2 regions of the Micromonospora sp. NPDC049257 genome follow, and region 2 is predicted to be linked to the other one. Evidence: riboswitches for the same ligand, from Rfam matches in the RefSeq annotation. Region 2 holds a riboswitch; the other holds the start of a gene.
The links. Region 2 has a riboswitch for S-adenosylmethionine ahead of thrC (threonine synthase). Riboswitches for the same ligand answer to the same signal wherever they lie in the genome.
Positions count from the first base shown of each region.

Region 1: it holds a riboswitch for S-adenosylmethionine, as region 2 does, so the genes downstream of both, AB0K25_RS08420 (ABC transporter substrate-binding protein) here and thrC (threonine synthase) in region 2, are expected to answer to the same signal.

Region 1 covers NZ_JBFAQU010000004.1:8,437-18,038, reverse strand. Annotated here, with positions in the region: gene AB0K25_RS08455 (WYL domain-containing protein) at 1-745, shown strand, start outside; gene AB0K25_RS08450 (YafY family protein) at 742-1,740, shown strand; gene AB0K25_RS08445 (hypothetical protein) at 1,751-1,999, shown strand; gene tatA (Sec-independent protein translocase subunit TatA) at 2,238-2,582, shown strand; gene tatC (twin-arginine translocase subunit TatC) at 2,601-3,554, shown strand; gene AB0K25_RS08430 (amino acid ABC transporter ATP-binding protein) at 3,631-4,380, opposite strand; gene AB0K25_RS08425 (amino acid ABC transporter permease) at 4,377-5,174, opposite strand; gene AB0K25_RS08420 (ABC transporter substrate-binding protein) at 5,217-6,146, opposite strand; SAM riboswitch class IV at 6,424-6,535, opposite strand; gene AB0K25_RS08415 (helix-turn-helix domain-containing protein) at 6,603-7,019, opposite strand; gene AB0K25_RS08410 (SDR family oxidoreductase) at 7,139-7,987, shown strand; gene AB0K25_RS08405 (RNA 2'-phosphotransferase) at 8,079-8,615, shown strand; gene AB0K25_RS08400 (GAF and ANTAR domain-containing protein) at 8,814-9,542, shown strand; gene AB0K25_RS08395 (GAF and ANTAR domain-containing protein) at 9,536-9,602, opposite strand, start outside.
Region 2 covers NZ_JBFAQU010000005.1:115,175-124,776, reverse strand. Annotated here, with positions in the region: gene AB0K25_RS10710 (DoxX family protein) at 460-909, shown strand; gene AB0K25_RS10705 (hypothetical protein) at 965-1,693, opposite strand; SAM riboswitch class I at 1,985-2,120, shown strand; gene thrC (threonine synthase) at 2,130-3,416, shown strand; gene AB0K25_RS10695 (GNAT family N-acetyltransferase) at 3,665-4,684, shown strand; gene paaN (phenylacetic acid degradation protein PaaN) at 4,737-6,410, shown strand; gene AB0K25_RS10685 (GNAT family N-acetyltransferase) at 6,680-7,210, opposite strand; gene AB0K25_RS10680 (cold-shock protein) at 7,434-7,637, shown strand; gene AB0K25_RS10675 (hypothetical protein) at 8,133-8,891, shown strand; gene groL (chaperonin GroEL) at 9,172-9,602, shown strand, end outside.

The sequences.
Region 1 (9,602 bases), on a different contig from region 2:
CGAGTACGCCCTGCCCGACATCCCGCTCGAACCGGACGAGGCCGCCGCGGTGGGCATCGCCGCCCGGTTGTGGCAGCACGCCGGACTGGCCGCCGCCGCTTCGTCCGGGCTGGCCAAGCTGCGCGCGGCCGGCGTCGACGTCGACCCGCAGGCCACCCTGGGCCTGGAGCCGATGGTCACCGTCGACCCGTCGTTCGCCCCGCTCACCGCCGCCGCCCGGGACCGCCGCGAGGTCACCTTCGACTACCGGGTGCCGGACCGGGACGCGCCGACCCGACGCCGGTTGCAGCCGTGGGGCGTGGTCTGCTGGCGGGGCCGCTGGTACGTCGTCGGCCACGACCGGGACCGGGCGGCGACCCGCTGCTTCCGGCTGTCCCGGGTGGTGGGCGCGGTCCGGGCCACCGGTGCGCCGGGCGGCTACGAACCACCCGCCGGCCTCGACCTGATCTCGCACGTCGCCACCTGGTCCGGGCCGGTCGAGCGGACCGGGCGGGCCACCGTGCTGGCCGCGCCCGGGCGGGCCGCCGGGCTGCGCCGGTGGGCGGTGCAGAGCGTGCCCGGCCCCGACGGCGACCACCTGGTGCTGCCCTACGCCGATCCGGAGTCGCTGGCCGGGCAGCTCGTCGGCTACGGCCCGGACGTCCGGGTCGTGGATCCTCCCGAGGTACGCGACGCGGTGATCCAACGACTCAAGGAGATCGCTGCCCGGCACGACGAGCTGGCCGTGGCCGGGGGTGCCCGATGACCCGCCCCGCCGCGCGCACCTCCGCCGACCGGCTGGCCCGGCTGCTGAACCTGGTGCCCTACCTGCTGGCCCGACCGGGCATCGAGATCGCCGAGGCCGCCGGTGACCTGGGCGTCAGCGAACGGCAGCTCCGCGAGGACCTGGAGCTGCTCTGGGTGTGCGGGCTGCCCGGTTACGGCCCGGGTGACCTGATCGACATGGCCTTCGACGGCGACCGGGTGACCATCACCTACGACGCCGGCATCGACCGGCCGCTGCGGCTCACCCCGGACGAGGCGCTGGCCCTGGTGGTGGCGTTGCGGATGCTCGCCGAGACGCCCGGGGTGGCCAACCGGGAGGCCGTCGAGCGGGCCCTCGCCAAGATCGAAAATGCGGCCGGTGACCTGGTCGGAGCCCCGGTGGCCGTCCGGCTGCCCGGCGAGAGCCAGCGGGTGCAGGAGCTGCGGGCCGCGGTGGAGCGGCACCGGGCGCTGCGGATCACCTACTACACCGCAGCCCGGGACGAGAGCACCGAGCGCGTCATCGACCCGCTGCGGATGCTGATGGTCGACGGTCGGGCCTACGTCGAGGCGTGGTGCCGCCGCGCCGAGGCGGTCCGGTTGTTCCGGGCCGACCGGATCGACGCGGTCGTCGAGCTGGACGAGCCCGCCGTGGTGCCGCCGCAGGCCCGCCCGCACGACCTGCGCCAGGGGGTGTTCCAGCCGTCCCCGGACCTGCCGCTGATCACCCTGCGCATCGGCCGGGGCGAGCGGTGGATCACCGAGTACTACCCGTGTGAGCGGGTCGAGGTCGACGGTGACCGGTGGGTGGTGTCGCTGCGGGTGACCGATCTCGGCTGGGCACGCCGCTTCGTGCTCGGGTTGGGTCCCGACGTCACCGTCCTCGCCCCGGTCGAGCTGGCTGCCCAGGTCCGTGCCCAGGCCACCGCCGCCCTGGAGGCGTACGCCACCCCGGTGCTCCCGGCCGGCCCGGCGGGTCCGCCGACCGACCGGTAGGCTTCCCGCCGTGGTGAAGTGGATCGTTCTCGCGGTGCTGCTGTTCGCGCTGGTCGTGTTGGCCATGGCGGTCCGCCCGGTGCTGGTGCGGCTGCCCCGGTTGCGCCGCGCGGCGGTGGCGTTGCAGCGTCGCCAGGCCGACGCGGAGGCGCTGCGGCACAGCGCCGAGGCGCTCCAGGAACGGGTCGAGGCGCTCCAGCGGCAGGGCGAGACGACCCAGCAGCGGCTGGAACTGATCAAGGCCAAGCGCGGCAACTGATCGACATCCGGCGCGGGAACTGATCGACACTGGTCGGTGAACCGCGCGTCCGCCGCCCACCCGGCGTCCGATTCACGCAGCTCTGCACCCGTACAGGTGGTTGACGGGACACTCAGCGGTAGTCAAGACTTCACCGGCCGGGCCGCATCAGCGGTGGCCCGGCGGGTGGCAGCAGCCCGTCTCGCACGTACGATGGGCAGCGACCCCACCCTTCGACACAGAGCGACTGGAGCTTCCCATGGGTGCCCTCAAGCCGTGGCACATCGCCGTACTCGTGGTCGTGCTGATCCTGCTCTTCGGCGCGAAGCGGCTTCCCGACGCGGCCCGCTCGCTCGGCCGTTCGTTGCGGATCATCAAGGCGGAGACCAAGAGCCTGGCCGACGACGACCGCGACCTGGCCGAGAAGGCCGACGCGCAGGCCGGCTACCAGCCGCTGCCGCCCCAGCAGCAGCCCGTGCAGCAGCAGCCGTACGCGCCGCAGCCCCAGCAGCAGTACGCCCAGCCGCAGTACGCCCCGCAGCAGGCTCCGCAGCAGCCGGTCGCCCCGCCGGTCGACCCGGTGCAGCGCGTCCGCGACAACTGACCGAAGGGCCCCACCACCGTGGCCTTCGCGCTCCGTAAACGCGGCCCCAGCACCTTCGAACGGGCCTCCGACGGTTCCATGACCCTGATGGAGCATGTCCGCGAGCTGCGGAACCGGCTGTTCCGCGCCTCGCTGGCGATCCTGGTCGGCTTCGGCTTCGGTATCTGGCTGGCGACGCCGGTCCGGGTGCTGCTCTCGAAGCCGTACTGCGACCTGCCTCAGGCGAAGGACCCGGATACCGGGCTGTGTAAGTTCGTCCAGCTCGGCGTTGCCGATGTCTTCCTGCTCAATCTGAAGATCGGCCTCTGGGTCGGGTTGATCATTGCGGCACCGGTCTGGCTCTACCAACTCTGGGCGTTCATCGCGCCGGGTCTGCACCGGCACGAGCGGCGGTACGCGTACATCTTCACGACGCTCGCCGCGCCGCTGTTCGCGGCCGGCGCGGTGCTGGCCTTCTTCGTCACCACCAAGGGCCTGGAGTTCCTGCTCGACATCTCTGGCGGCGACATCTCCACCACCCTGGAGGTCACCCGCTACATCTCGTTCGTCACCAACCTGATCCTGTTGTTCGGGGTGGCGTTCGAGTTCCCGCTGGTAGTGCTGATGCTCAACTTCGTCGGGTTGGCCAGCGCCCGCAAGCTGCTGAGCTGGTGGCGGGTTGCGGTCTTCGTGTTCTTCGCCTTCTCCGCCGTGGTGACGCCCACCCCCGACCCGTTCGGCATGACCGCGCTGGCGATCTGCCTCTGCGCGCTCTACTTCGCCGCGGTCGGGGTGGCCTTCATCAACGACCGGCGCAAGGGGCGGCGTAAGGAGTCCTACGCGGGACTGAGCGACGACGAGGTGTCGCCGTTGGAGTTGGACGACGACCCGGTGGTGGCCACGCCGGAGCTGGAGTTGTCCGAGCCGGTGCACGCCTCCGAGCCGGTGGCCCCGCCCAAACCGATCGACCGCCGCTACGACGACATGACCTGACCGTCAGGTCATCCGCACCACCCGACGCCGCTCCCGCCCTGCCGGGAGCGGCGTCGCTCGTCCGGCCCCGGCGGGCTCAGAGCACCTGGGACAGGAAGCGGCGCAGCCGGGGGTGCTGCGGCGTCTCGAAGACCGCCTCCGGTGCGCCGGCCTCCAGCACCACCCCGTGGTCCATGAACGCGACGGTGTCGGCGACCGAGCGGGCGAAGCCCATCTCGTGGGTGACCACCACCATCGTCATGCCCCCGGCGGACAGCTCGGCCATCACCCCGAGCACCCCCTTGACCAGCTCCGGGTCGAGCGCCGAGGTGGCCTCGTCGAAGAGCATCACCTCAGGTTGCAGGGCCAGCGCCCGGGCGATGGCGACCCGCTGCTGCTGACCGCCGGAGAGGTGGGCGGGCCGGGAGTCGGCCTTGCCGGCGAGGCCGACCAGCGCCAACTGGGTCCGGGCCAGCGCGACCGCCTCGTCCTCGGGCAGCTTCTTGAGCCGGCGCAACGCCAGGGTGATGTTGCGCAGCACGGTCATGTGCGGAAACAGGTTGAACTGCTGGAAGACCATGCCGATCCGCTGCCGCAGGGCGTCCGGGTCGTCGCGCAGCACGCTGCACCCGTCGAGCAGGACGTCACCGGCGTCCGGCTCGATCAGCCGGTTGACGATGCGCAGCAGGGTGGACTTGCCGGAACCGGACGGCCCGATGACGCAGGCCGTCGCGCCCCGGGCGACGTCCAGGTCGACGCCGCGCAGCACCCGGTTGGCCCCGAAGGCCAGGTGTACGTCGCGGACGGCGAGGCTGACCGAGGTGGTGGTCGCGGTGCCGGCGGTCATCGGGGGTCCTCCCGGGGGGTACGCGGTTGCGGTAGGGCGGTCTCGCCGGCCAGGGCCAGCCCGCCGTCGTCGTCGGGGTCGACGGTGACCGTCCGGCCCCGGCGCAACCGGCGGTCGATGGCGTTGACGGCGTGCGTCAGCGGCACGGTCAGCAGCAGGTAGCACAGGCCGGCCAGCAGCAGCGCCGACTGGTTGCCGGTGTTGGCGGCGTAGTCCTGCCCGATCCGGAACAACTCCCGCTGGCTGGCCAGCAGGCCGAGGAAGTAGACCAGGCTGGAGTCCTTGATCAGCGCGATCAGCTGGTTGACCCAGGCCGGCAGCACCCGGCGTACCCCCTGCGGGACGATGACCAGGCGCATCGCCTCACCCCAGGAGAAGCCCAGCGCGCGGGCCCCCTCCAGCTGCGCCGCCTCCACGCTCTGGATGCCGGAGCGGAAGATCTCCCCGATGTACGCGGCGGCGATCAGCGACAGCGCCAGGATGCCCAGCGGGTAGGGGTTGGGACCCCACACCTGCATGCCGAGCGGGGCCAGGCCGACACCGATCAGCAGGATGGTGGCGGCGGCCGGCAGCCCCCGGAACACGTCGGTGTAGACCCGGGCCGGCCAGCGCAACCATCGGGTCCGGGAGATGCCCGCCACGGCCAGCGCCATGCCCAGCACCGAGCCGAGCAGGGCGGCGGAGACCGCCAGGATCAGCGTGTTGGGCAGCCCGACGGTCAACATCTCGGGCAGCGCCTCGCGCATGGAGTCCCAGTCGAAGAAGGTCTCCCACAGGGTGCTCAACGGATCCATCGTGTTTCTCCTACCGCCCCGCTCGCTGGTCTGGTCGTACCGTCAGGAGTTGGCCGACGCCGACGCCGACGCCGACGCCGACGCCGACGCCGACGGCGTCGCCGCGCCGGGGGCGGCGACGTCGCCGCTGCCGGGGGTGAAGCCGGCGGGGATCGGCCGGCCCGGGTAGTACTGCTGCTGGAGCCGGGTCCAGGTGCCGTCGGCGATGACCTCGTCGAGGCCCTTGTCCAGCGCCTTGCGCAGCGCGTCGTTGCCCTTGGCGAAGGCGTACGCGGTGGGGGTCGGGCTCAACTCCGTGGCCGCCACCGTGATCTTGCCGTTGCTGTCGGCGGCCGACTTCTCGCCGATCTCGGCGGGGGCGATCCAGGCGTCGGCGGTGCCGGCCTTGAGCTGGTTGATCGCCCCGTTGTAGTCGGGCACCCGCACCGGGTCGAGCTTGCGCGAGGTGGCGTAGTCGTCCTGCACGGTGCCCTGCACGACCACCACCCGCTTGCCGGCGAGCTGGTCGAAGCCGGTCAGCGGGGAGCCGGCGGGCACGTCGAGGCCGAAGTAGCCGAAGTCGTAGCCGTTGCCGAAGTCGACGGTCTTCTTCCGGGCCTCGGTGATGGTGATCGAGGAGCTGCCGATGTCGAACTTGCGGTTGTTGACCTGGGAGAGCAGCGCCGAGAAGTCGGTGCCGACGAACTCGACCTTCAGCCCCACCTTGCCGGCGGCCGCGACGAGCAGGTCGTTGTCGAAGCCGGTGAAGGTGCCGTCCTTGAGGTAGACGTTCGGTGGGGCGTCGGTCAGCGTGCCGGCGCGCAGCACCCCCGGCTGGAGCAGGCCGTACGGGTTGTCGGCGGGGTCGGCGGACTCGCCGCCGCAGGCGGTCAGCGCGGTGGCGGCGAGCAGGGCGGCGACGCCGAGCGCGGCGGCCCTGGTGAGGGCGGGCCGGGGCCGCCGGGTCGTGGGCAGGGCAGGAAGGAATCGCACGGGTGTCTCCAGAGTTGATCGGGCGACGGCGGGTGCGCGTCGCCGACGGGGTGCCCGCCGGGCACGCCGCTGAGGTGGTACGGGAAGAGAGGGTCGACTACCGGGGGCGACAGGAGTCGCTGTGGACCCGCATCAGGTCGACGTGTCGCCGTCTGACCAGCCGGACGCCGCTGGTCCGGACGCCGGCCCGGGACACGGGGGCGACGCCGTCGGTGGGCGGGGCGGGTGCGGGGGCGGACACGGGTTCTCCCGGGGTCGGAGTTGACCTGGGGAAACCAGGCCACGCTTGCACCGGCGGTCTACCGGTGCCTGGTCCTCACCCGGAGCACCCCACCGTGGCGGAGGGTTGCCGGCCAGCGAGCCGGGGCTTGACGCTGGCGCTCATGACCTGCCCGAAGGCTAGCAGCCGGGACCGGGCGATCGTCCACCCGTTATGACGGCCCTCACGTCCGCTCCTTACCGCCGGGCGGGACGGGTGAGACGGGTGGGTCGCGCGGTGCCGGTGGGCGCGCGGTGGGGCAGGTCGGCGTCGTAGCGGACCCGGGCCGCCTGCACCTCGGCGAGGTGGGTGGTGGCCCAGGTCTCCAGTCCGGAGACCAGGTCGAGCAGGCTGCGGCCCAGGTCGGTGAGGGCGTAGTCGACCCGGGGCGGGACGCTGGCGTGCACCGTCCGGGTGACCAGGCCGTCGCGCTCCAGCCCGCGCAGGGTCTGGGTGAGCATCTTCTGGCTGATCCCGTCGATGTGCTCGGCCAGCTCGCCGTAGCGCCGGTCGCCGTCGGCGAGGGTCAGCACGACCAGCACGCTCCACCGGTCGCCGATCCGGTCGATGACCTGCCGGCTGCCGCAGTCGCGCTGGAACGGGTCGGGTCGCATCCCTTTACTCTCCATCAGTGCGTCACAAACTTCAAGGTGCCTACTCTCCGATGGGAAGTATCGCCAAGCAGCTGGGTGTTTGCCAGTACGACTGAAGTAGCCACCCGAAGGAGAACGCCATGTCCATCGTCGTCACCGGAGCCACCGGCCACCTGGGTCGCCTGATCGTCGAATCCCTGCTGCGCCGGGGCGTACCCGCCGGGAAGATCGTGGCGCTGGGGCGGGACACCGGCCGGCTCACCGGCCTCGCCGACCGGGGGGTCGAGGTCCGGTCGGCCGACTACACCGACCCCGACTCGCTCCGCGCCGCCTTCGCCGACGCCGAGAAGCTGATGTTCGTCTCCGGCAGCGAGGTCGGCCAGCGGGTGCCGCAGCACCACAACGTCATCGACGCCGCCCGCGAGGCCGGTGTCGGCCTGGTCGTCTACACCAGCATCGCCCACGCCGACACCTCCGACCTGCTGCTGGCCGCCGAGCACCGGGCCACCGAGGAGGAACTGCGCGCCTCCGGCCTGCCGTACGTGCTGCTGCGCAACAGCTGGTACCTGGAGAACTACACCGGCCAACTCGACGGCTACCTGGCCCACGGGGTCGCCGGTTCCGCAGGTGACGGCCGGGTCAGCGCCGCCACCCGCGCCGACTACGCCGAGGCCGCCGCCGAGGTGCTCACCACCGAGGGACACGCAGGTCAGGTCTACGAGCTGGGCGGTGAGGCGTTCACCATGACCGAACTGGCAGCCGAGGTGTCCCGCCAGAGTGGACACGACGTCCGCTACACCGACCTGCCGGTGCCGGCGTACACCGACCTGCTCGTCTCCGCCGGGCTGCCCGAGCCGTACGCCGCCACCCTGGCCGACGCCGACCGGGGCATCGCCCAGGGTGCGCTGTACGTGCCCGTGGACGACCTGGAGAAGCTGCTCGGCCGCCGGCCCACCAGCCTCGCCGAGGCGCTCCGCGCCGCCCGCTGACCCGACCCGCCCGCCCCGGGGTGTCGCCGGGGCGGGCGGCGCGGGGATAACCGGTGGAACGTCGCCACCGCCCCACCCGACAATGCTCGCCATGGATCACCAGACGCTGGTACGGGTCAGCAGGCGGATGTCGCTCGCCCTGCGCCACCAGCCCGCCCGGTTCGGCCTCACCCCCGACCCGGGCGGCTGGGTGTCCGTCGTCGACCTGCTGGCCGCCCTGCGGATCGACCGGGCCGACCTCGACACGGTGGTCGGCGGCAACGACAAGCAGCGCTTCGCGGTGACCCGGGACGCCGACGGGACCGAACGGATCCGGGCCAACCAGGGCCACTCGTACCCGGTGGACCTGGGGCTGACCGCCGAACCGCCGCCGCCGCGGCTCTTCCACGGCACCGGGGCCGCCGCACTCGGCTCGATCCGGGCCACCGGACTGCACCGGGGCGGTCGGCACCACGTACACCTGTCGTCGGACATGGCGACGGCCCGGCGGGTCGGGGCCCGCCGGGGTGGCGCGGTGGTGGTGCTGACCGTCGACGCGGCGGCGATGGCCCGCGACGGGCACGCCTTCTACCGCAGCGTCAACGGCGTGTGGCTCACCGACGCGGTGCCGCCGGCCTATCTGACCTGATCACCTCGGTCGCGGCTGCCACGACGCCAGCGGGTACCCCGGGCGGTTCACTCCGGCGGCGGGTAAGGTGCGGATGTCGTGCCTCGGGCGGCCCGGCGAGCCGAACCCAGAACGCCGTGGCCGAGGGCCGACACCGCTGCCGCCACCACGCGTCCCCCGCCGCAGCGCGAGGGACGCCCGCCGGGAAGGGACCGCGCGATGGCACCGCTCCCGCTGAGCCCGCAGGACGCCCTGGTCGAACTCAGCCGGATCCGACTCGACGAGGTCGGCCTGGACGAGGTGCTGCAGCTGATCGCCGACCTGGCCCGGCGCAGCCTGCGCGGGGTGGCCGAGGTGTCGGTGACCCTGCTGCGTGGTGGCAGCCCGCAGAGCGTCGCCGTCACCGGCGACATCGCGCTCCTGCTCGACGAGTGGCAGTACCGGCAGGGCCACGGGCCGTGTCTGGACGCCGCCATCACCGGCGACACCCTGCTCGTGTCCGACACCGCCACCGAGGAACGCTGGCCGGTCTGGGCGGCCCGGGCGGTCGACGGGGGCATCGGCAGTACGCTCGCCATCGGTCTGCCGATCCAGGAGGCGGTGGTCGGCGCCCTCAACCTCTACGGGCCCGCCCCGCGCGCCTTCGACGCCGACACGGTCGAACTGGCCCGGACCTTCGCCGCGTACGCCGCAGTGGCCCTGGCCAACGCCCATCTCTACGCCAGCACCGCCTCGCTGGCCGAGCAGATGCGGGCGGCGATGGAGAGCCGGGCCGTGATCGAGCAGGCCAAGGGCATCATCATGGGCCAACGCCGGTGCACGGCCGACGAGGCCTTCGGCATTCTCGCCCGGCTCTCCCAGGACACCCACCGCAGGCTGCGGGACGTCGCCGCCGCCCTCGTCGGCCGGGCCAGCAGCCCGACGCACTCAGGTTCCGCGAGTCACTGATCCGGCCGGGTGGGCTGACCGGACGCCGGTTCGACGACCTGGTGGACCAGGGCCTCCGCC
Region 2 (9,602 bases):
GGTAAACCGCGCCAACCGCCTGCTGTCGTCCGAAGTTGGCGCACAGTGCGGACACCTAGCGCTGGCGGCGGTGTCGGGGCCAGGCCCCTCGCCGCTGGTCGGGTGGGCCGGGCCCGGTCGGGGTTTCCCGGTGACCTCCCGGTGGCTTCCCGCGCGAATTGCGTGCATATTCATTTTCCATAAACGCGGCGTATGAACTTCGTGACAGTTAATTCATAGTTAACAATCATTACGTTCCGAGCCGCTCCGGCTCGCGGCGGGGAGGTGGTCGGGGTCGGCCGGTGGTGGTCGCGGGTGCGTGGGCCCGGCATCGCTCCCGACGCGACGTAGGGGTGACACCGGGACGTCGGGGTGGGGTAATGTCTCGCACCGAGACCTTCCCAGTAACAAAGAATTTATCGATTTAACTGCTTCGATGCCTCATCATGAGGGGACGTAATCCCTTCCATGGAGGTTCCCATGAACGTGTCTCGGCTCGGCGGGCCGACCCTCTCGCTGTACCGCATCGTCATCGGCCTGCTGTTCATGCTGCACGGCCTGTCCTCGGTCTTCGGGTTGTTCGGCGGCAACCCCGTGACCGGCAAGGCTGTCCCGGTCGGTGCCTGGCCCGGCTGGTGGGCCGCACTGATCCAGCTCGTCTGCGGTGCGCTGGTGCTGGCCGGGCTCTTCACCCGGCCCGCCGCGCTCCTCGCGTCCGGCTCGATGGCATACGCCTATTTCGTGGTGCACCAGCCGGAAGGGCTGCTGCCGCTGCGCAACGGAGGCGAGCTGTCGGCGCTCTTCTGCTGGTCGTTCCTGCTGATCGCGGTGCTCGGCCCGGGCTCCTGGGCGCTGGACACGCTGCTCGCCCGCCGCAGCGCCGACGCCCCGTCGGCACCGGTGGCGGAGCGAAGCTCGGTGCCTGCCTGACGCACTGACCGGCGTCGCCGGAGCCGCAACGAGGCGGCTCCGGCGACGCGTGCGGTCAGGGGTTGTACGGCGCGTCGGTGTGACTCACCTCGGCGAGGGTGCTGCCGGAGAGCTTGTAGACCGACGTCCGCTTGATGTCCAGCTCGGCCATGCCCCGGCTGGGGCTGCGGGTCAGCCAGACCACGGTGGCCTTGCGCCCGGCCACGCTGATCGAGACGACCGGGGTCCGGTCGCCGAGGTCGGTCAGCGCGCGGAACACCGGCAGGCCACCGCTGTTGCGCCACGCCGCGAGCGTGTAGAAGGTGCCGCTGCCTCCGGTCTTGATCGCCACCGCGCCCACCGCGTCCTCCGCGCCGTCGCCGTCGAGGTCACCGATGCCGCAGGGCTTCTGGAGCGTCACGGTGGCCCCGTCCTCGCCCGACCACTGCCCCCCGGCCAGCGGCAGGTAGTCCGGGTAGCCGTTGTAGGGCGTCTTGCTGCTGCCGAGCCGGGCCTCCGCCAGATGGGCACAGGTCAACGGTGCCTTGACCGGCGCGGCGGCGGTGGTGGTCGGGGCGGCGGCCGGCGGGGTGGTGGGGGCGGCCTTCTTCACCTCCGGCGACGGAGCCTCGCTGGTGGGAGTCGCCTCGGGGGAGACCTGACTCAGCACCGAGGCGGTGGAGGGCCCGGTGGACGGGCCGACGGTGGACGCTGCCTCGTCCGTCCCGCCCTGCTCACCCCCGCAGGCGGCGGTCAGTAGGCAGACCATGGTGAGGGTCGCAAGGCTCGACGGGATCCGTCGCATGGGCGGGGGGTCCTCTCTCGACGTCAGGTCTCCCGCACCGTACTGATCGATGGCAATGTCGGTCATCGGCTCGTCGGCCGGCCCCCCACCGGCCTGTCGGAGCGCGGTCAGGGGCCGACCGGAGGGCCGGTGCGCGGATCCGCACAAGGGCGTACTGAGCTGGAAACTTGCCCGAAACATCAATGGCTTCCGGTGCGGCCGGCGCACGCCCCGCCGGCAGGTGGTTCACACCGTGGGAAGCCGACTGGGCGATGGCGGCGAAGCTGCCTAGACTCGACGGCACAACTGCATACCTCATCCAGAGGGGCTGAGGGATACGGCCCGACGACGCCCCGGCAACCACCCCGCGCGCTCATCGCTGAGCGTCCCGCGGGGCAGGTGCCAATTCCGTCCCCGCCGCAGGGTGCGATGCGGGGAAAGATGAGAGGAATCCGCCATGACGTCGACGCTCGCCGCCCCCGGTATCGACACCACCGCCAGCCCGGCCCGCGCCCTGGTCTGCCGCGCCTGCTCCGCCCGCTACCCGCTCGCCGCGCAGCACGCCTGTTACGAGTGTTTCGGCCCGCTGGAGGTCGACTACGACGCCGCCGCACTGGCCGCCGTCACCCGGGAGCAGATCGAGGCCGGCCCGCAGAACATCTGGCGGTACGCCGCCCTCCTGCCCGCCGGCCAGGACCCGGCCACCCGGGTCACCCTCGACCCGGGGCTCACCCCGCTGGTGGCGGCCCCGAACCTCGCCGCCGAACTGGGCATCAGCGCGCCGCTGTGGGTCAAGGACGACAGCGCCAACCCGACCCACTCGTTCAAGGACCGGGTCGTCTCGGTGGCGCTGACCGCCGCGAAGGCGCTCGGCTTCACCCGGTTCGCCTGCGCCTCGACCGGCAACCTGGCCAACTCGGTGGCCGCCCACGCGGCCCGCGCCGGAGCGCCCTCGGTGGTCTTCATCCCGGGTGACCTGGAGCAGGGCAAGGTGATCACCACCGCCGTCTACGGCGGCGACCTGGTCGCCATCGACGGCTCGTACGACGACGTGAACCGGCTCTGCGGGGAGCTGGTGGAGACCGACGAGTTCGAGGACACCGCGTTCGTCAACGTCAACGTCCGGCCCTACTACGCCGAGGGCTCCAAGACCCTCGGGTACGAGGTGGCCGAGCAGCTCGGCTGGCGTATCCCGGCCCAGGTGGTCGTCCCGATGGCCTCGGGCGAGCTGCTCACCAAGATCGACAAGGCGTTCTCCGAGCTGGTCGAGATCGGGCTGGTCGAGGCGCCCGCCGGGGGTTGGAAGGTGTTCGGCGCCCAGTCGGCCGGCTGCAACCCGATCGCCGCCGCCCTGCACGCGGACACCGACACCATCACCCCGGTCCGGCCGACCGGCATCGCCAAGTCGCTCAACATCGGCGACCCGGCCGCCGGCCTGTACGCCCTGGAGGCGGTGCGGCGGACCGGCGGCTGGATGGAGTACGTCGACGACGAGGAGATCCGCGCCGGCATCCGGTTGCTGGCCCGCACCACCGGGGTCTTCGCCGAGACGGCCGGCGGGGTGACCGTTGCGGTGCTGCGCAAGCTCGTCGAGTCCGGCCGGCTCGACCCGACCGCCGAGACGGTCGTTTTCAACACCGGCGAGGGCCTGAAGACCATCGACGCCGTCGCCGGCCAGGTCGGCCCCACCCACCGGATCAAGCCGTCCCTGCGGGCCGCCCGCGACGCCGGCCTCCTCTCCTGATCCCCCGGGGAGTGGATCTCCGAGTGACCGGAATTTCGCGGTGAGTGGCGAAAACCCGCCGGGAAGGACTTGACGGCAGGAACCGGGCGGCGCAAGATGCTCCGTGCGGGAGGGCTTTCGCCGGAGACTTTTCAAGTTCTTGCGACCCAACGCCGGAGGCGTTGTGCGAACGTCCCTCCCGACCAACGTGCAAGGGGGCCAGCGGAAATCCGCTGGCCCCCTTCGTCGTCGACAGGAAGACTCCCGGCGTGACCGTGGACATCGCAGCAATCGATCCGACCGACCAGCCGGCCCTCGATGCGGCCTACCGGATCGCGGCCACGGTCGAAGCGACGGAGTCACCCGACCTGCCGCCGCTGTGCCGTCGCCGGTTCGAGGCGCCGCTGCGGCACCCGATGCCCGGCATCGACACCCGCTGGTCGGTGGCGCGACTGGACGGCGTGGTCGCCGGCTGGGTCCGGCTCAACCTCCACCTCCTGGACAACACCGACAACGCCAGCGTCGAGCTGGTGGTGGACCCGGCGCACCGGCGGGCGGGAGTGGGGCGGGCGTTGTTCACGCACGCCCGCGAGCAGCTGCGGGCGGCCGGCGGCAAGCGGATGGTCGGCTCCGCCGTGGCCGCGCTGCCCGGCGAGCCGGGTGGACAACTGCCCGGGGCGGCCTTCGCGGCGGCGCTCGGCGCGAAGGCGGCGCTGGTCGACGTCCGCCGTCGACTCGACGTCACCGCGCTCGACCGGGACCGGCTGGCGGCGCTGCGGGCCGGGGCGCGCTCGGCCGTCGCCGGCTACCGCACGGTCCGCTGGCACGGGCACCCGCCGACGGAGCACCTCGCCGACCTCGCCTACCTGGAGGGCCGGATGATGACCGACGCACCCCTGGGTGACCTGGAGTGGGAACCCGAGCGGATGGACGCCGAGCGCATCCAGGGCATGGAGCGGGCGCTGGACGCGCGGGGCGTCCGCCGCTACAGCGTCGCCGCCGTGCACGAGGCGTCCGGCCGGCTGGTCGCGTGGACCGTGCTCAGCCTGGCCGCGAACACCACCCGGCACGCCTGGCAGCAGCTCACCATCGTCGACCCGGCCCACCGGGGGCACCGGCTCGGGCTGCTCTGCAAGGCCGAGAACCTCGAACACACCCTGACGTACGAGCCGGAGCTGAGCGTGGTCGACACCTACAACGCGGCGGCGAACACCCACATGATCGCGATCAACGAGCTGCTCGGGTTCCGGCCGGTGGCCGGGTCCACGGAGTGGCAGTCGACCATCTGATCTGTGACACGCCCCTACTGATCTGGTCAGCATCTGTTGCATGATGGCGGGCATGACGGAGACCCCGCACCCGCTGTACGACAGGCACGCCGACACCCTGCACCGCGCGCTGACCGCGATCACCGAACGCGGGTACTGGTCCGCCTACCCCGAATCGCCCAGCCCCCGGGTGTACGGCGAGACCGCCGCCGCCGACGGGAAGGCCGCCTTCGAGGCGTACCTCGGTGGCGACTTTCCGCTCGACCAGCCCGGCACGGCCGACCGGGTCGCCACCGAGACGAGCCCGTTCGGGGTGGCCCTGGACGTGCGCTACCCGCACCCGGGCGCCGACGAGGTGGTCGCCGCCGCCTCCGCCGCCCTGCCGGCCTGGCGCGACGCCGGCCCGCAGACCCGGGCGGGGGTGTGCCTGGAGATCCTCGACCGGTTGCACAAGCACGTCTTCGAACTGGCCAACGCGGTGCAGTTCACCAGCGGCCAGGCGTTCGTGATGGCCTTCCAGGCCGGCGGCGCACACGCGCTGGACCGGGCCCTGGAGGCGATCGCCTACGCGTACGCCGAGATGACCCGGCACCCCGGGACGGCCAGCTGGGAGAAGGCCGCCGGCAAGGGCGACCCGCTGCGGATGACCAAGACGTTCCACGTGGTGCCGCGTGGGGTGGCCCTGGTGATCGGCTGCAACACCTTCCCGACCTGGAACTCGTACCCCGGGCTGTTCGCCTCACTGGTCACCGGCAACCCGGTCGTGGTCAAGCCGCACCCCCGCGCGGTGCTGCCCCTGGCGATCACCGTGCGGTACGCCCGGGAGGTGCTCGCCGAGGCCGGCTTCGACCCCGACCTGGTGCTGCTCGCCCCCGAGGCCCCCGGCGAGAAGCTGGCCTCGACCCTCGCCCTGCACCCCGCCGTGAAGATCGTCGACTTCACCGGCTCCACCGGGTACGGCGACTGGCTGGAGGCCAACGCCCGGCAGGCGACGGTCTACACCGAGAAGGCCGGCCTGAACACCGTCGTCATCGACTCCACCGACGACTTCGCCGGCATGTGCCGCAACCTCGGTTTCACGCTGACCCTCTACAGCGGGCAGATGTGCACCACCTCGCAGAACATCCTCATCCCCGCCGCCGGCATCACCACCGACCAGGGGCACAAGAGCTTCGACGAGGTGGCCGCCGGCATCGCCGCCACCGTCGGCAAGCTCACCGCCGACCCGGCCCGGGGCGTCGAGCTGACCGGGGCGATCGTCAACGACGGAGTGCTGGAACGCCTCGACGAGGTCACCAAGGTCGGCGAGGCGGTGCTGGAGTCGCGTACCGTCACGCACCCCGCGCTGACCGACGCGGTGGTCCGGACGCCGACCATCGTCAAGCTCGCCGCCACCGACACCGAGGTCTACGGCCGGGAGTGGTTCGGGCCGATCTCCTTCGTCATCGCCACCGACTCGACCGCGCACAGCATCGAGATCCTGCGGTCCACCGTCGGAGAGTCCGGCGCGCTGACCGCCGCCGTCTACTCCACCGACGAGGCGGTGCTGGACGCCGTCGAGGCCGCCGCGATCGACGTCGGGGTGCACCTGTCGGCCAACCTCACCGGTGGGGTCTTCGTGAACCAGTCCGCCGCTTTCTCGGACTTCCACGGCAGCGGCGCGAACCCGGCCGCCAACGCCGCCCTCACCGACGGCGCCTACGTCGCCAACCGCTTCCGCATCGTCCAGTCCCGCCGCCCCGCCTGACCCCACCGTCCCCTTCCCCCACCCCCGCCTTCCCACCACCCCCACCCCCGTCCGCGCTCCGGCTGCGGGCGGGGGTGGTCCGTGGTCGGTGGTCCGTGGTCGGTGGTCCGTGGTCCGTGGTCGGTGGTCGGTGGTCGGCCGTCGGTGGTCCGTGGTCGGTGATCAAGAGGTTTACGTCAGCCTGAGTGGCTGATTTGACGTAAACCTCTTGATCACCGGCCCGGCGCGGCCCGGCCCGGCCCGGCGCGGCCTGGGGTTTGGGGTGGGGGTCAGGCGGGGCGGCGCATCTGGAGTTCGGTGAGGGCGGGGATCTTGGGGTGCGGGACGCGGACGCCGGTGTCGGTGAAGCCCAGACGGTGGTAGGCCCGGTAGGCACGGTCGTTGCCGACCACCACCTCGAGCATGAGCTGTGGTCGGCCGCAGGCGCGCGACCAGGCGGCGACCTCGTCGATCAGCGCGCCGAGCAGGCCGGTGCCCCGCCACGAGGGGTTCACGTAGACCGCGTAGACGACCGTCAGGTCCGGCTCGTCGGGGGCGACGGTGCCGCCCGCGTGGCCGACCAGCCGGCCGCCGGGATCGGCCACGAACTGGGCGGTGTGGCACCCCTGGGACACGTACGCGATCCGGGCCGCGTAGTCGGCGTGCGGGCGGGCGGCGGCCTCGGCGACGGTCTCCAGGAAGGCCAGCGGCGCATCCGCGAGCATCTCCAACCGCAGCGCCCGCATCCGGGCGGCGTCCTGCGGGCGCACCCGGTGCACGGGTGCCGTCCGGGTCACCGGTGGGGCCGGGGCAGATGTCATGTGCGCATGCATACCGCAGCGATGAACGCCGATGGGTAACCGGGTCGATACCCGTCCGATTTAGGCCGATTTGAGGTCGTGCGCGGTCGTCACTCCTCGTGTAGCGTGCGATTTCGGTCACCGATTCAGCGGCCTTCACCGATCGCCGAAACGGTGGTTCTCCGCTGTCGGCCCGCCGGCATCCCGGGGTTGTGGAACGCCGCGCAGAGTGAGGAAGTGCACCGTGGCACAGGGCACCGTCAAGTGGTTCAACTCCGAAAAAGGCTACGGCTTCATCGCCGTCGACGGCGGGCAGGACGTCTTCGTCCACTTCTCCGCCATCGAGATGGACGGCTACAAGGCGCTCGACGACGGTCAGCGGGTGGAGTTCGAGATCGCCCAGGGTCAGAAGGGGCCGCAGGCCGAACGGGTCCGCGTCATCGCCTGACCTGTCCTGCGGGTCCCACCCGCCGGGCCACCCGTGGGACGGTTGGCGGCGGGGGTCGGTGCGGGGAAAGATCGTGAACCGTCCAGGCGTCCTCGCTGAGGAGGGTTCATGTCCGACCAGTCACCTCCGGGTCCACCCGGCCCCGCTGCCGGGTCGCCGGGCGGACCATGGGGCCCGCCGCCGGGGGGCCCGCCGTCGGGCCAACCCTCGTGGGGTCCGCCGCCCGGGGGGCCGCCGTCGGGCCAACCCTCGTGGGGTCCGCCGTCGTGGGATCCGTCCGCAGCGGGGCCGCCGGGCTGGAGCTATCCGGCTCCCGGTGGCCCGTACCCGGGCTATCCCCCGGGTGCCGACGGCGGTTTCCCGCCGCTCGGGAGCTATCCGCCGCTCGGGGGTCATCCGCCGGTCGCCGGGGGCGGCTCCTGGGGGCCGGCGGACCCGCTGGTCAATCCGCCGTACGCCGGGCTGGAAGGCTGGTTCGCCCGGTGCACCGGAGCGTTGCGTCGAAGTTGGCGGACCCTGCTGCCGTTGATGCTGCTCACCCAGGTCGTGCCGGCGGTGGCGGTGTCCCTGCTCTCCCTCGGCACGGGGCCCGACGCCGCCCCGCTGCCCGCCGACGGCTCGATTCCCGACGGCTACCTCAGTGACCTGGTGATCTACGGGGTCTCGGTGTTCCTGGTCGCGCTGGCCTTCGGGGTGGTGCAGGGCATCGGCTGGGCGGGTGGCACCTGGGTGGTGGCCCGGCAGGCCGCCGGCCAGCCGGCCGACCTGCCCGGCGCGCTGCGCTACGGCGCGCGCCGCTGCCTCGGCCTGTGGGGCTGGATGCTGGTGCTGGGCCTGCTCATCGGCGTCGGCTTCTGCCTGTGCCTGCTGCCGGGCATCTACCTGGCGTTCGCCCTCGCCCTCGCTGGCCCGGTCTACCTGTTCGAGGGGCAGAACCCGATCGGGCGCTCGTTCCGCATGTTCCACGACCGGTTGGGCATGGTGCTCGGCCGGGTGGCGCTGGTCGCACTCGCGGTGCTGCTCGGCAGCGTGCTCGGTGGGGTGGTGGAGTCGGTCGGCACCGTGCCGTTCGGCACCGACCCGTTCACCGCGCCCGGCACCGCCGTGGGTGCGGTGGCGGTGATCCTGGTGAGCGCCGTGCTGGTCGTGCCGGTCTACCTGGTGCAGCTGGTCGGCCTGGTCGTGACGTACGCCGAGCAGCGCGCGCAGGAGGGGCCGGTGAACGTCGCGCGACTGGTGGCGGAACTCGGCTGACCGGCCCCATCGTGCTTGCACTCGGCAGGGGAGAGTGCTAAACAGGTCATTGGCACTCGCATACGGTGAGTGCCAATGGTCGGGGCGGTAGGGCCACGGTCACATCGGCGTCTCGATGGCGTCGGGTGGCACATGGCCGGTCGTCGCGGGCTGTCCGGCCCGACCGAGGAGGACGTCGTCGTCGCCAGGTGGCGACGTCCCCAAGGTGCGTACACCAGGCGGCCCGTCCGGGGACACAAACCCCCGGGTGGCCCGTGAGTGTCCAGGAGGACAACGCCGTATGGCCAAGATGATCGCGTTCGACGAAGAGGCTCGCCGCGGCCTCGAGCGGGGCATGAACCAGCTCGCCGACGCCGTAAAGGTGACCCTCGGCCCCAAGGGCCGCAACGTGGTGCTCGAGAAGAAGTGGGGTGCCCCCACCATCACCAACGATGGTGTGAGCATCGCCAAGGAGATCGAGCTCGAGGACCCGTACGAGAAGATCGGCGCCGAGCTGGTCAAGGAGGTCGCCAAGAAGACCGACGACGTCGCCGGTGACGGCACGACGACGGCGACCGTCCTGGCCCAGGCCCTGGTGCGCGAGGGTCTGCGCAACGTGGCCGCCGGTGCCAACCCGATGGCCCTGAAGCGGGGCATCGAGGCTGCCGTGGCCAGCGTCTCGGAGGAGCTGTCCAAGCTCGCCAAGGACGTCGAGACCAAGGAGCAGATCGC